2 regions of the Stenotrophomonas sp. PS02301 genome follow, and region 1 is predicted to be linked to the other one. Evidence: riboswitches for the same ligand, from Rfam matches in the RefSeq annotation. Region 1 holds a riboswitch; the other holds the start of a gene.

The links. Region 1 has a riboswitch for glycine ahead of QMX81_RS00635 (trimeric intracellular cation channel family protein). Riboswitches for the same ligand answer to the same signal wherever they lie in the genome.
Region 2: linked by a shared signal. The riboswitch ahead of gcvP (aminomethyl-transferring glycine dehydrogenase) and the one ahead of QMX81_RS00635 (trimeric intracellular cation channel family protein) in region 1 are both predicted to bind glycine.

The regions. Positions count from the first base shown of each region.
Region 1 is NZ_JASCOO010000001.1:110,186-116,416, forward strand. It holds gene QMX81_RS00615 (NYN domain-containing protein) at 1-541, opposite strand, end outside; gene QMX81_RS00620 (NAD(P)/FAD-dependent oxidoreductase) at 704-1,996, shown strand; gene QMX81_RS00625 (ribonuclease E inhibitor RraB) at 1,997-2,341, opposite strand; gene QMX81_RS00630 (GIY-YIG nuclease family protein) at 2,428-2,697, opposite strand; glycine riboswitch at 2,742-2,835, shown strand; glycine riboswitch at 2,844-2,935, shown strand; gene QMX81_RS00635 (trimeric intracellular cation channel family protein) at 3,028-3,645, shown strand; gene QMX81_RS00640 (MdtA/MuxA family multidrug efflux RND transporter periplasmic adaptor subunit) at 3,849-5,015, shown strand; gene QMX81_RS00645 (MdtB/MuxB family multidrug efflux RND transporter permease subunit) at 5,012-6,231, shown strand, end outside.
Region 2 is NZ_JASCOO010000080.1:83-6,313, reverse strand. It holds gene QMX81_RS16280 (hypothetical protein) at 1-377, opposite strand, end outside; gene QMX81_RS16275 (siderophore-interacting protein) at 458-1,351, opposite strand; gene QMX81_RS16270 (multidrug effflux MFS transporter) at 1,509-2,732, opposite strand; glycine riboswitch at 3,014-3,115, shown strand; gene gcvP (aminomethyl-transferring glycine dehydrogenase) at 3,204-6,083, shown strand.

The sequences.
Region 1 (6,231 bases):
GCAGCATCTGCACCAGGCGGGTGTCATTGCGCAGCTCCGGGCCGCTCTTGCGCGGGCGGGTTTCCTCGTTGTCCTGCTCCACCTCCTGATCGGCCGCATGGGGTTGGCCCAGCGCCTCGATGTAGGTGAACTTCGAGCACGCGTTGACGAACGGCTCGGGCGTTTTCTTCTCGCCGAAGCCGTACACCTTCACCCCGTCGGTCAGCAGGCGCATCACCAGCGGGGTGAAATCCGCATCGCTGGAGACGATCGCAAAGCCATCCAGATTGCGTGCGTACAGCATGTCCATCGCGTCGATCACCATCGCCATGTCCGAGGCATTCTTGCCACGGCTGTAGGCGAACTGCTGGATCGGGCGGATCGCGTACTCGTGCAGCACGGACTCCCACCCTTTCAGCCGCGGGCTCTTCCAGTTGCCGTAGGCACGGCGGACATTGGCCACACCGTAGCGGGCGACTTCAGCCAGCACCGCATCGATCTTGGAAGAGGGTGCGTTGTCGGCATCGATCAGCAGGGCGATGCGCTTTTCCGGTTCGGACATCTCGGTCTCCTGGGCGGGATCGGATCGGCCATCGGGCAAGCGCGATGGCCCCTGAACCCAGTATCGGCCATCGACGTGAACATCGCGCTTCACGTGCTACCATGGGCCGCATCACGAGACGACCTGCGCCGCCCCCCTCCGGCGCCCGCCAAGGAGTGAAGCATGACCCGCGATCCCACGCCCCACCTGCTCATCATCGGTGGCGGTTTTGCCGGCCTCTGGGCCACCCGTGCCCTCGCCTCGGCGCACGTGCGCATCACCCTGGTGGACCGTCGCAACCATCATCTGTTCCAGCCGCTGCTCTACCAGGTGGCCACCGCAGGCCTGTCCGCGCCGGATATCGCCGCGCCGCTGCGCCACATCCTCGGTCACCAGCGCAATGTCGAAGTGCGCCTGGGTGAAGTGACCGGCATCGACAAGGCCGCGCGCACCGCGACGCTGGCCGATGGCACGCAGATTACGTACGACACCCTGATGCTGTGCACCGGCGCCACCCATGCCTACTTCGGCCACGACGAATGGGCCGCCGATGCGCCCGGCCTGAAGACGCTGGACGATGCCATCGCGCTGCGCCGCAAGCTGCTGCTCGCCTTCGAGCGCGCCGAGGCCGAACCCGATCCCGCGCGCAAAGCGGCGTGGCTGAGTTTCGCCGTGGTCGGTGGCGGCCCCACCGGCGTGGAACTGGCCGGCACCCTGGCCGAGATCGCGCGGCACACGCTGCGCAATGAGTTCCGGCATATCGATCCCGCCTCGGCCAAGGTCCGCCTGGTCGAAGCCGGCCCGCGCGTGCTGTCCACCTTCCCCGAGGTGCTCTCGCTCAAGGCGCGCCGTCAGCTGGAAAAGCTGGGCGTGGAGGTGCTCACCGGCACGCCGGTCAGCGACATCAATGCCGAAGGCTTCCAGCTCGGCGAGCGCTTCGTCGAGGCCCGCACCGTGGTCTGGGCCGCCGGTGTCGCCGCCTCACCGCTGGCACGTACGTTGGAGGTGCCACTGGACCGCGCCGGCCGCGTGCCGGTGCAGCCTGACCTTACCCTGGAGGGTCACCCGGAGATATTCGTTGCCGGTGACCTGGCGGCACTGACCCAGGCCGACGGCAAGCCGGTACCCGGCGTCGCCCCGGCGGCCAAGCAGATGGGCAAGCACGTGGCCACCACGATCCAGACGCGCTTGGCCGGCAAGCCCGCGCCGGGTCCGTTCAAGTACAAGGACTTCGGCAACCTGGCCACCATCGGCCGCATGGCCGCGATCGTCCACCTCGGCCGGCTGCAGCTCTCCGGCGTGCTGGCCTGGTGGTTCTGGCTGGCCGCGCACGTGTTCTTCCTGATCGGCTTCCGCAACCGCGTGGTGGTGCTGTTGAACTGGGCGGTGGCGTACTGGAGCTACCAGCGCAGCGCGCGGATCATCTTCGGCGATGCACAGGACGATCGCCGGCCGAAACGACCGCCCACGCCCTGATCATCCCTGCGACAGACATCCCCAGCCATCCACCTGGCCGCTGTAGGAGACCGCCTCGCTGGCCAGCAGACCTTCGAAGCCGGCGATGTTCTGGTGGGTCGGCAGCATCAGCGGATGCACCACCACCTGCCACGGGTAGTCATCGTTGCCGTCGTAGGCGGCGAAGGACACCTTCTGGTCGTTCTTGAGCAGGTGCACGGCGAAGGCGATCGCCACATCCTGGGTCGGGAAGATCAGCGCGAAATCCACCTCGCGCGGAATCGTCAGATCATCGCCGTCCTGCAGCATGTTCCAGAGCACATCGCCATTCTCATCTTCCGGGTACAACGACAGATCGCGGGACATGGCACTCCAGGGCTTGGGCAAGCGGATCAACGAACGAGGGTCGATGGTATGCCGCCAACGAAGGCCCGAACAACCCGCACGCGGGGCTACGTGGGATCGGGCAGCGCCAGCCACGCCAGCTTGCGCTCGCGCGGTTGCCGCTTGAGCTGCCACTCGGCCTTCGACGCCGCCGCGCGGTCCGGGTAGGCGCGCATCGCCAGCACCTTCACCGGCGGGTTGGCCCGGGTGTATTTCGCCCCTTTGCCGGCCAGATGGGCCTGGAAGCGCGCGTCCACGTCGTTGCTGATGCCGGCGTAATAGCTGCCGTTGCGGCATTCAAGCAGGTACAGGTACCAGAGGGCGGGTTCAGCGGGCATACCGGGATTATCCCCCGGCACGGGCCCGGCGGCTGCTAGAATCCGCCCCGGATGCAGGAGAGAGGCGCCGCGCTGGCGCCCGCCGAAGGCGCAGGCTCCCATAATCGCTCAGGCCGGTGGCTGCACAGCCACCAACCATGCATCCGACACGCCGATCTGGAGAGAGGTCTTCAATGACCCGCCGAAGGGGCACGTGGCTTTGGCCACCGAACTCTCAGGCAAAAGGACAGCGGGAGCGGCAACGGAATCCCACCCCACGACAGTGCAGCGGCGCTGGCGTGAGGCGTGTGCGTTTCCGTCCCCCGCCTGACGTGTTTCCCGGAGCCCCCCATGCTGCTCTCCCTGATCTACCTCATCGCCATCTCGGCCGAAGCCATGACCGGCGCGCTGTCGGCCGGTCGCCGCCGCATGGACCTGTTCGGCGTGGTCATCATCGCCTGCGTCACCGCGCTCGGCGGCGGCTCGCTGCGCGACATCGTGCTCGGCCACTACCCGCTGGGCTGGGTGAAGCACCCGGAGTACCTGGGCTTCACCATCTGCGCGGCACTGATCGCGACCTGGGTGGCGCGCTGGATGCATCACTTCCGGCGCACCTTCCTGGTGCTCGATGGCCTGGGCCTGATCGCGTTCACCCTGATCGGCTGCGCGGTCGCGCGCGAGGGCGGGCACACCGTGCCGATCATCCTGATCGCCGGCATGCTGACCGGTGCGTTCGGCGGCGTGCTGCGCGATGTGTTGTGCAACGAGGTGCCGCTGATCTTCCAGAAAGAACTGTATGCGGTGATCACCCTGCTCACCGGCGCGGCCTACCTGGCCCTGCTGGAACTCGGCGTGTCGCTCAACGCGGCCACGCTGTGGTGCCTGGGCGGCGGCTTCCTGTTCCGCCTGCTGGCCATCCACTTCAAGTGGGAAATGCCGAAGTTCGTGTACCGCGACGAGGTGCATTGACGCACCCGCGGGCATGACCAAGGTCACGGGAGCTTGAGCGGCCCGGCCCTGTATCATGGCGCTCCCGTTCCATTCGAACGGCATCCAGCCACGCGGCGGTGTTCCACCCGCTGCCCCGCCAGACACCCTCTCCCCCGTTGACCTGCCGCCGTCGGCCGGTCCCCATGGACGCACTGCTCCGGTGGAGGGTGCGCAGGATGCGTATGTCCGCTTCAACGCCCCCGTCGTCTCGCCGTCGTTTCGCCACACCGCTGTTGATCGCTGCCGGTGTCGGCCTGGCCGCCATCGCTGCATGGAAACTGCTCTCGCCCGCCCCCGCCGCCGGCCCGTCCGGGGGTCCGCAGCCGACCCCGGTGCGTGTGGCCACCGCGACGCAGGAAGACCTGGTGGTGCGCCTGAAAGCGCTGGGCACGGTGACCCCGCTGCATACGGTGAGCATCCGCAGCCGCGTGGATGGCGAGCTGCTGCGGCTGGCATTCTCCGAGGGCCAGCACGTCACCGCCGGCGAGCTGCTGGCCGAGATCGATCCGCGCCCGTTCCAGGTGCAGCTCTCGCGTGCGCTGGGTACCCAGCAGCAGAACCTGGCCGAGTTGGACAATGCCGAAAGCCAGCTCAAGCGCTTCGCCGAACTGCAAAGCAAGCACTTCGTCTCCGCGCAGGACCTCAGTGATCAGCAGAGCAAGGTCCGCCAGCTGCAGGGCCGCCGCCAGACCGACCAGGCGGCGGTGGATGAAGCACGCCTGCAGCTGCAGTACACCCGCATCACCGCACCGGTGGCCGGGCGCATGGGCCTGCGCAACGTCGATGTCGGCAACCTGGTGCGCAGTGGCGATACCGAGCCGCTGGCCACCATCACCCAGACCACCCCGATCAGCGTGCTGTTCACCGTGCCCGAGCCGGACCTGCCGGCGGTGGTGGCTGCCGCACGCGCCAATCCCCGGCTGACCGTGGAAGCCTGGGACCGCGAGGAGCGCACTGCACTGGGCGACGGGGTGCTCTCCAGCCTGGACAACCGCATCGATACCGCCACCGGCACGCTGAAACTGCGCGCGCAGTTCGCCAATACCGATGAATCACTGTTCCCCAACCAGTTCGTCAACGTGCGTCTGCAGGTCAGCAGCAGCGATGCGGTGGTGATTCCCAATGCCGCCGTGCAGTTCGGCAGCAAGGGCAGCTACGTCTATGTGATCGCGGCCGATGACACCTCATCGCTGCGCACCGTGGTGCTCGGCCCGGCCGATGGCGAACGCGTCTCGGTGCGCGAAGGCCTCAAGGCCGGCGAGCGCGTGGTGGTGGAAGGCATCGACGGGCTGCGCGAAGGCGCCAAGGTCGAGGTGGTGGAGCAGGACCCGCCACGGACCGGCGCATGAACCTCTCGCGCCCCTTCATCGAGCGCCCGGTCGCGACCACGCTGCTGATGGTGGCGCTGCTGCTGTCCGGCGTGATGGCCTACCGCCTGCTGCCGGTCGCGGCACTGCCGCAGGTCGATTACCCGATCATCCAGATCACCACGCTGTATCCCGGCGCCAGCCCGGATGTCACCACCAGCGCGGTCACCGCGCCGCTGGAACGCCAGCTCGGGCAGATTCCCGGCCTGAAGCAGATGTCCTCGACCAGCTCCGGCGGCGCGTCGGTGATCACCCTGCAGTTCTCGCTGGAGGTCGCGCTCGGCGTGGCCGAGCAGGAAGTGCAGGCCGCGATCAACGCCGCCGACAGCTTCCTGCCCGACGACCTGCCGGTGCCGCCGGTGTACCGCAAGGTCAACCCGGCTGACACCCCGATCCTGACCCTGGCAGTGACCTCGCAGGGCCTCTCGCTCCCGCAGGTGCACGATCTGGTCGATACCCGCATGGCGCAGCGGCTCTCGCAGCTGCCTGGGGTCGGGCTGGTCAGCCTCGCTGGTGGGCAGCGCCCGGCGGTGCGCATCCAGGTCAATCCGTCCGCGCTGGCCGCCAACGGGCTGAGCATGGCCAGCATCCGCACCGCGATCGGCACGGCCAACGTCAACCTGCCCAAGGGCAGCTTCGACGGGCCGACCCGCGCGATCATGCTCGATGCCAACGATCAGATGCGCTCGGTGGCCGAGTACCGCGCCCTGATCCTGGCCTGGAAGGATGGCGCACCGCTGCGTCTGGGCGACGTGGCCACCATCGAAGACGGCGCCGAGAACCGCCAGCTCGCCGCGTGGTCGGGCACCACCCCGGCCGTGCTGATCAACATCCAGCGCCAGCCCGGCGCGAACGTCATCGCCGTGGTCGACCAGGTGCGTGCGCTGCTGCCGCAGCTGCAATCCTCGCTGCCGGCCGGTGTGGATGTGGCCATCCTCAGCGATCGCACCGAATCGATCCGCGCGTCCATCCGTGGCGTGCAGCACGAGCTGCTGATCGCGATCGCGCTGGTGGTGATGGTCACCTTCCTGTTCCTGCGCAACATCCCGGCCACGATCATTCCCAGCATCGCGGTCCCGCTGTCGCTGGTCGGCACGTTCGGGGTGATGCTGCTGGCCGGCTTCTCGCTCAACAACCTCACGCTGATGGCGCTGACCATCGCCACCGGTTTCGTGGTGGACGATGCGATCGTGATGCT
Region 2 (6,231 bases), on a different contig from region 1:
GGTTTCAGGGCGGCCGCCAGCTCGGTCTTGAACTGCTCGAAGTCCATGCCGTCGGCCTTGGCCTCGGCGTGCGCGGCATCCTTCAACGCATCCGAGTACACCAACCGGACCGGCGTGCCCTGCCGCTCGTGCAGTTCGGCGGCCTGCATGATCAAGGCCAGCACGCGTGCCGCGCTGGTGGTCTGCCCCGCGATGCGTCCGTCCATGCCCAGCACCCACTCACCCTCGCGGCGCACCACACCGGCCAGCAGCGTGCGTTGCTGGTCGCGCAGTTCGGCATGCGGCTCGACCGGCGGGGTGGCGGCCTGCTCGCGGTTGGCGGCCTGGGTTTCGCGGCGCCGGCGGATGTCGCGGCGCAGTTTGGAGGTGGTCGACATGGGGAAATCCGGACTGCGGCAAAGCGCCAAGGATACCGCACGGACCCTGGCGAGCCCGTATCGCAGCACGGGCGGCCCTCTCAATCCAGGACCTTGCCGTGCCGCCAATAGCCCATGAAGGTGATGGCCTGGCGGTCGATACCACAGGTTTTGACCAGGTGCCGGCGGACCGCCATCACCGCGCCGGCCTCGCCGGCGACCCAGGCATACAGCCCGCCGCCCGGCGCACTGGCCTGCTCCCACAGGATGTCCTGATCGATGTCGATCTCGGCCAGTTCCTGCTCACCATGGCGCGTACCGGAGGGACCGACCCGGGCCCGTACCGCGTCCTGCAGCCGCTGACCATGCGCGGCGCCCTCGCGGGCCAGCCAGAACAGCTGCGCACCGGGCGGTGCCTGCAGCGGCATTACATCCGCCTCGTGCTCCACCTCCAGGAAGGCCTGCACGTCCGGCGGCTGCGGCCACTGCGCCAAGTCTTCCAGAATGCCGGCCACGGCTGGCAGCGCAGTGTCATCGGCCACCAACAGCACGCGCTTCACCTGCGCCGGCGGCTTCCACTCGTAGCCCTCGCTGCTGTGCTCGACCCGCGCATCGGGCGCCAGCAGTCCGACCCGATCGCCGACACGTGCCTGCATGGCCACACGCGAGGCGGGGCCGGTCTCGCCGTGCAGCACGAAATCGACATCAACTTCGCCCACTTCAGGGCGCAGCGCACGGATGGTGTAGGTGCGCATCGGCGCACGCTCGGTGTCGGGCAGCGCGCGATAACGCGCGTACCAGTCCTCGCCCTGCGGCACCTCGGGGGCTGGCTGGCCGGGTAGCGGGAAGAACACCTTGATACGCTGATCCGGCCCGTCGGTCTTCATGTTGGCCACATCGGGCGCAGCGAAGACCATGCGGGTAAGCGACGGAGAGAGAACGGTGCGCTGCTTGAGCGCGACATCGAACAGGCGGTAGGTCTGATGGGCAGCCATGCAATCACCCTGAGTTGCGGCGGACGCGGCGTCCGCAGGGGAGCGTATTGGCTGTCGTGGAGCACGAACTGGCTGGCGAAGGCACAGGATACGCCGCAGTCGCGCAATGGCAATGCCGCCACGCCTGCGTTGTGTGCAGGCGTGGCATGCATGCGGCTCACTCGATGGGCGTGAGCAGGTCGCGGCGGCGTTCGCAGCGCCGCTCCCAGTACCAGAAGACGGCACCGATGGCGAAGAAGCCCGCGTAGCCCAAGGCCAGGTGCATCGGGCTGCTGCTGAGCATCGGCGAGACCACGCCGGCCACCACCGTGTTGATCATCAGCTGGATGAACATCTGCATCGAGGACGCCAGGCCGCGCTGATGCGGGTACATGTCCAGCACGGCCAGCGCCAGGATCGGGAAGATCAAGGCCATGCCGACGCCGCCCAGGAAGATCGGCATCACCGCCCACGGCAGCGCGATCTGCGGTACCGATGCCACGTAGCCGAAGTTCAACAGCGCCGAGACCGCGCACAACGCAAACCCGATCGCGATCTGTCGCTGCGGCACGATCCGCCCGGCCATGCGCCCGGACAGGAACGAGCCCACGGTCATGCCGCCGATGGTGGGAATGAACAACCAGGCAAATCCGCCTTCGCCGAGCTTCAGGTGCTGCATCACGAACACCGGCGCCGAGGCGATATACAGGAAGATGCCGGAGAAATTGAACGCACCGGCTGCAGCAAGACGCAGCAGGCGCGCATTGGAACCCATCCGCGCATAGCTGCGCAGCAGTTCCCGCATCGACAGTGGCGTGCGCGCCTCGACCGGATGGGTTTCGGGCAGCCACTTGCCGGTGGCCAGCAGCAACACCACGCCGAACAGCACCAGGAACCAGAAGATCAACGGCCAGTCGCCGCCGCCGAGCAGGATCCAGCCACCGATGATCGGGGCGATCGCCGGGGCGACGCCGAAGATCATCGAGACCTGGCTCATCAAGCGCTGCGCGTCGGCACCGTGGTACAGATCGCGGATCACGGCGCGGCCGACGATCACACCCACACCGGCCGTCACGCCCTGCAGCGCGCGGAACACCAGCAACGTGGTCATGTCCCGCGACAGCGCACAGCCGATCGAGGCGCCGATGAACAGCACCAGCCCACCGATGATCACCCGCTTGCGGCCGAACGCATCCGAGAGCGGGCCGTGGGCCAGGCTCATCAGCCCATAGAACAGCAGGTACACGCTGATGGTCTGCTGCACCGCGACCTGGTCCACCTGCATGCGGTCGCCCAGCAGCAGGAAGGCGGGAAAGATGGTGTCGATCGAGAACGGACCGAACATCGCCAGGCCTGCGAGCAGCAGGGCCAAGCGGCGGGTCGAGGGTGAGGCGGGCGTCATGCGGGCTTCCGTCAGCGGCCATGCGCACTGCACGGCGGGCGCCTGGCCCGGAACGGGCGGCGCCAGATGAATACGAGGATCCAGTGATCATAGGCCTTTGCCGCCCCCGGCACCATGCCCGGGCCGGGTTTCCGGGGTCCTGCGCGGCTGCGTATTCATGTGCCGGAAAGGCCCAGTGCCCGAAACGGCTGGGCTATAATCGCCGCGCTACATGGTGGGAGAAGCGGACACCCGCTGCCGAAGGCGCAACGCCCGTAATCGCTCAGGCCCGATACCACCCGTACCAAAACTCTGGAGAGACCGGCGAATGCCGGCGCCGAAGGGGCACGAAGCACGCCGATGCGCGCTTTTAAACTCTCAGGCAAAAGGACAGAGGGGCACCCAGGAAGACCGCAAGGTCCGGTGGATCGCTGTCGCCCGCGACGCGCCCTGGCCCGGCCGCCTTCCGAACGTGCGTGCCCACTCTCCGAGATGCCAGCCATGTCCCAGAACACCCCCTCCCTGCGCGAGCTTGAACACAGCCACGCGTTCGTCGAACGCCATATCGGCCCCAACGACGCCGAAATCGCGCAGATGCTCGATGTGGTCGGCCACGCCTCGCTGGACGCACTGACCGATGCGATCGTCCCGGCCGGGATCAAATCGCCGGCACCGCTGGACCTGCCCGAGTCGCTGACCGAAGTGCAGGCACTGGCCAAGATCCGCGCCATCGCCGACAAGAACCAGGTGTTCCGCACCTTCATCGGCCAGGGCTACTACGGCACGCTCACCCCGAACGTCATCCTGCGCAACGTGCTGGAAAACCCGGCGTGGTACACCGCCTACACCCCGTACCAGGCCGAGATTTCGCAGGGCCGCATGGAAGCGCTGATCAACTTCCAGACGCTGTGCGCCGACCTCACGGGCATGGAGATCGCCAACGCCTCGCTGCTGGATGAGGCCACCGCCGCCGCCGAAGCGATGACCCTGGCCAAGCGTTCGGCCAAGTCGAAGTCCGATACCTTCTTCGTGCACGACGCCGTGCACCCGCAGACGCTGGAACTGCTGCGCACCCGCGCCGAGCCGATGGGCATCGTGCTGCGCGTGGGCACCCCGGCCGAGGCGATGGAAGCCGAAGCCTACGGCGTGCTGCTGCAGTACCCGGATACCTTCGGCCATATCGGCGATTACAAGGCGCTGGCCGATGCCGTGCACGCGCGCGGTGGCCTGGTCGCCGTGGCCACCGACCTGCTGGCACTGACCCTGATCGCCGCGCCCGGCGAATGGGGTGCGGACATCGTGGTCGGCAACTCGCAGCGCTTCGGCGTGCCGTTCGGCTTCGGCGGCCCGCATGCCGCTTTCATGGCCTGCCGCGACGCCTACAAGCGCTCGATGCCGGGCCGCCTGATCGGTGTCTCGGTCGATGCGCAGGGCAACGCCGCGTACCGCCTGACCCTGCAGACCCGCGAGCAGCACATCCGTCGCGAGAAGGCGACCTCCAACATCTGCACCGCCCAGGTGCTGCTGGCGGTGATGGCCTCGATGTACGCCGTGTACCACGGCCCGGAAGGCCTGACCCGCATCGCCCGTCGCACCCACCGTCTGGCCAGCATCCTGGCCGCCGCGCTGCGCGGCGCCGGCGTGAATGTCGGCGAGCATTTCTTCGACACCCTGCACGTCAAGGATGTGGACGCCAAGGCGATCCACGACAAGGCTGCGGCGGCGCGCATCAACCTGCGTGCGATCGACAGCGATGCGGTCGGCATCAGCCTGGATGAAACCGCCACCCGCGCCGACATCATCGCGCTGGGCCAGCTGTTCGGTGCGACCGTCGACGTGGACGCGCTCGATGCGGCCACCGCCGATGCGTTGCCGGCCGATCTGGTGCGCACCAGCGCCTTCCTGACCCACCCGGTGTTCAACACCCACCACAGCGAACACGAACTGCTGCGTTACCTGCGTTCGCTGGCGGACAAGGACCTGGCGATGGATCGCACCATGATCCCGCTGGGCAGCTGCACCATGAAGCTCAACGCCACCGCCGAGATGATCCCGGTGACCTGGCCGGAGTTCGCCAACATCCATCCGCTGGCCCCGGCCGACCAGGCTACCGGCTACAAGGACCTGATCGACGGCCTGGAAGCGATGCTGGTCGAGTGCACCGGTTACGACGCGGTGAGCCTGCAGCCGAACTCCGGCGCGCAGGGCGAGTACGCCGGCCTGCTGGCGATCCGCGCCTACCACCGCTCGCGCGGCGAAGGCCATCGCGACGTCTGCCTGATCCCGGATTCGGCGCACGGTACCAACCCGGCCTCGGCCCAGATGTGCGGCATGAAAGTCGTGGTGACCAAGACCGATGCCAACGGCAACGTCGACCTGGAGGACATCCGGGTCAACGCGGAGAAGTACAGCGACCGCCTGGCCGCGCTGATGATCACCTACCCGTCCACGCATGGCGTGTTCGAGGAAGAGGTGGTGGAGATCTGCGAGATCGTGCACAAGCACGGCGGCCAGGTGTACACCGACGGCGCCAACATGAACGCCCTGGTCGGCGTGGCCAAGCCCGGCAAGTGGGGCTCGGACGTCTCGCACCTGAACCTGCACAAGACCTTCTGCATCCCGCACGGCGGCGGTGGCCCGGGCGTCGGCCCGTGTGCGGTCAAGTCGCACCTCGCCCCGTTCCTGCCGAAGGTGCTGGGCGGCGAAGGCGATGTCGGCATGGTCAGCGCGGCCAGCTTCGGCAGCGCCTCGATCCTGCCGATCAGCTGGATGTACATCACGCTGATGGGTACCGCCGGCCTGCGCAAGGCAACCCAGGTGGCCCTGCTCAACGCCAACTACATCGCCAAGCGCCTGGCCCCGCACTTCAAGACCCTGTACACCGGCCGCAACGGCCTGGTGGCGCACGAGTGCATCCTGGACGTGCGACCGCTGGAGAAGACCTCCGGCATCGGCGCCGAGGACGTGGCCAAGCGCCTGATCGATTTCGGCTTCCACGCCCCGACCCTGAGCTTCCCGGTCGCCGGCACGCTGATGGTGGAACCGACCGAGAGCGAATCGCTGCACGAGCTGGATCGCTTCATCAACGCGATGATCCAGATCCGTGAGGAAATCGCCGCGATCGAAGACGGGCGACTGGACCGCGAGGACAACCCGCTCAAGCACGCACCGCACACCGCCACGGCGGTCTCGGCCAGCGAGTGGGCCCACGCCTACCCGCGCGAGCTGGCGGCCTTCCCGCTGGCCAGCCTGCGCCAGCAGAAGTACTGGCCGCCGGTGGCACGCGTGGACAACGTCTACGGCGACAAGAACGTGATGTGCGCCTGCATCCCGGTCGATGCGTACAAGGAAGACGAGGGCGTGGAGGTCTAAGCCTCCCTGCCCTGACGCAACAGCAGACGGCCCGCGCAAGCGGGCCGTTTTTGTTATGGGCTGCTGCCGACTCCCCGTCTCCCGGCTCCTGCGCGCCGTGGAGGAGAGCCGCCTTTGGATTCTGCAGGCTGGGCGGGGGTGTGTGGGT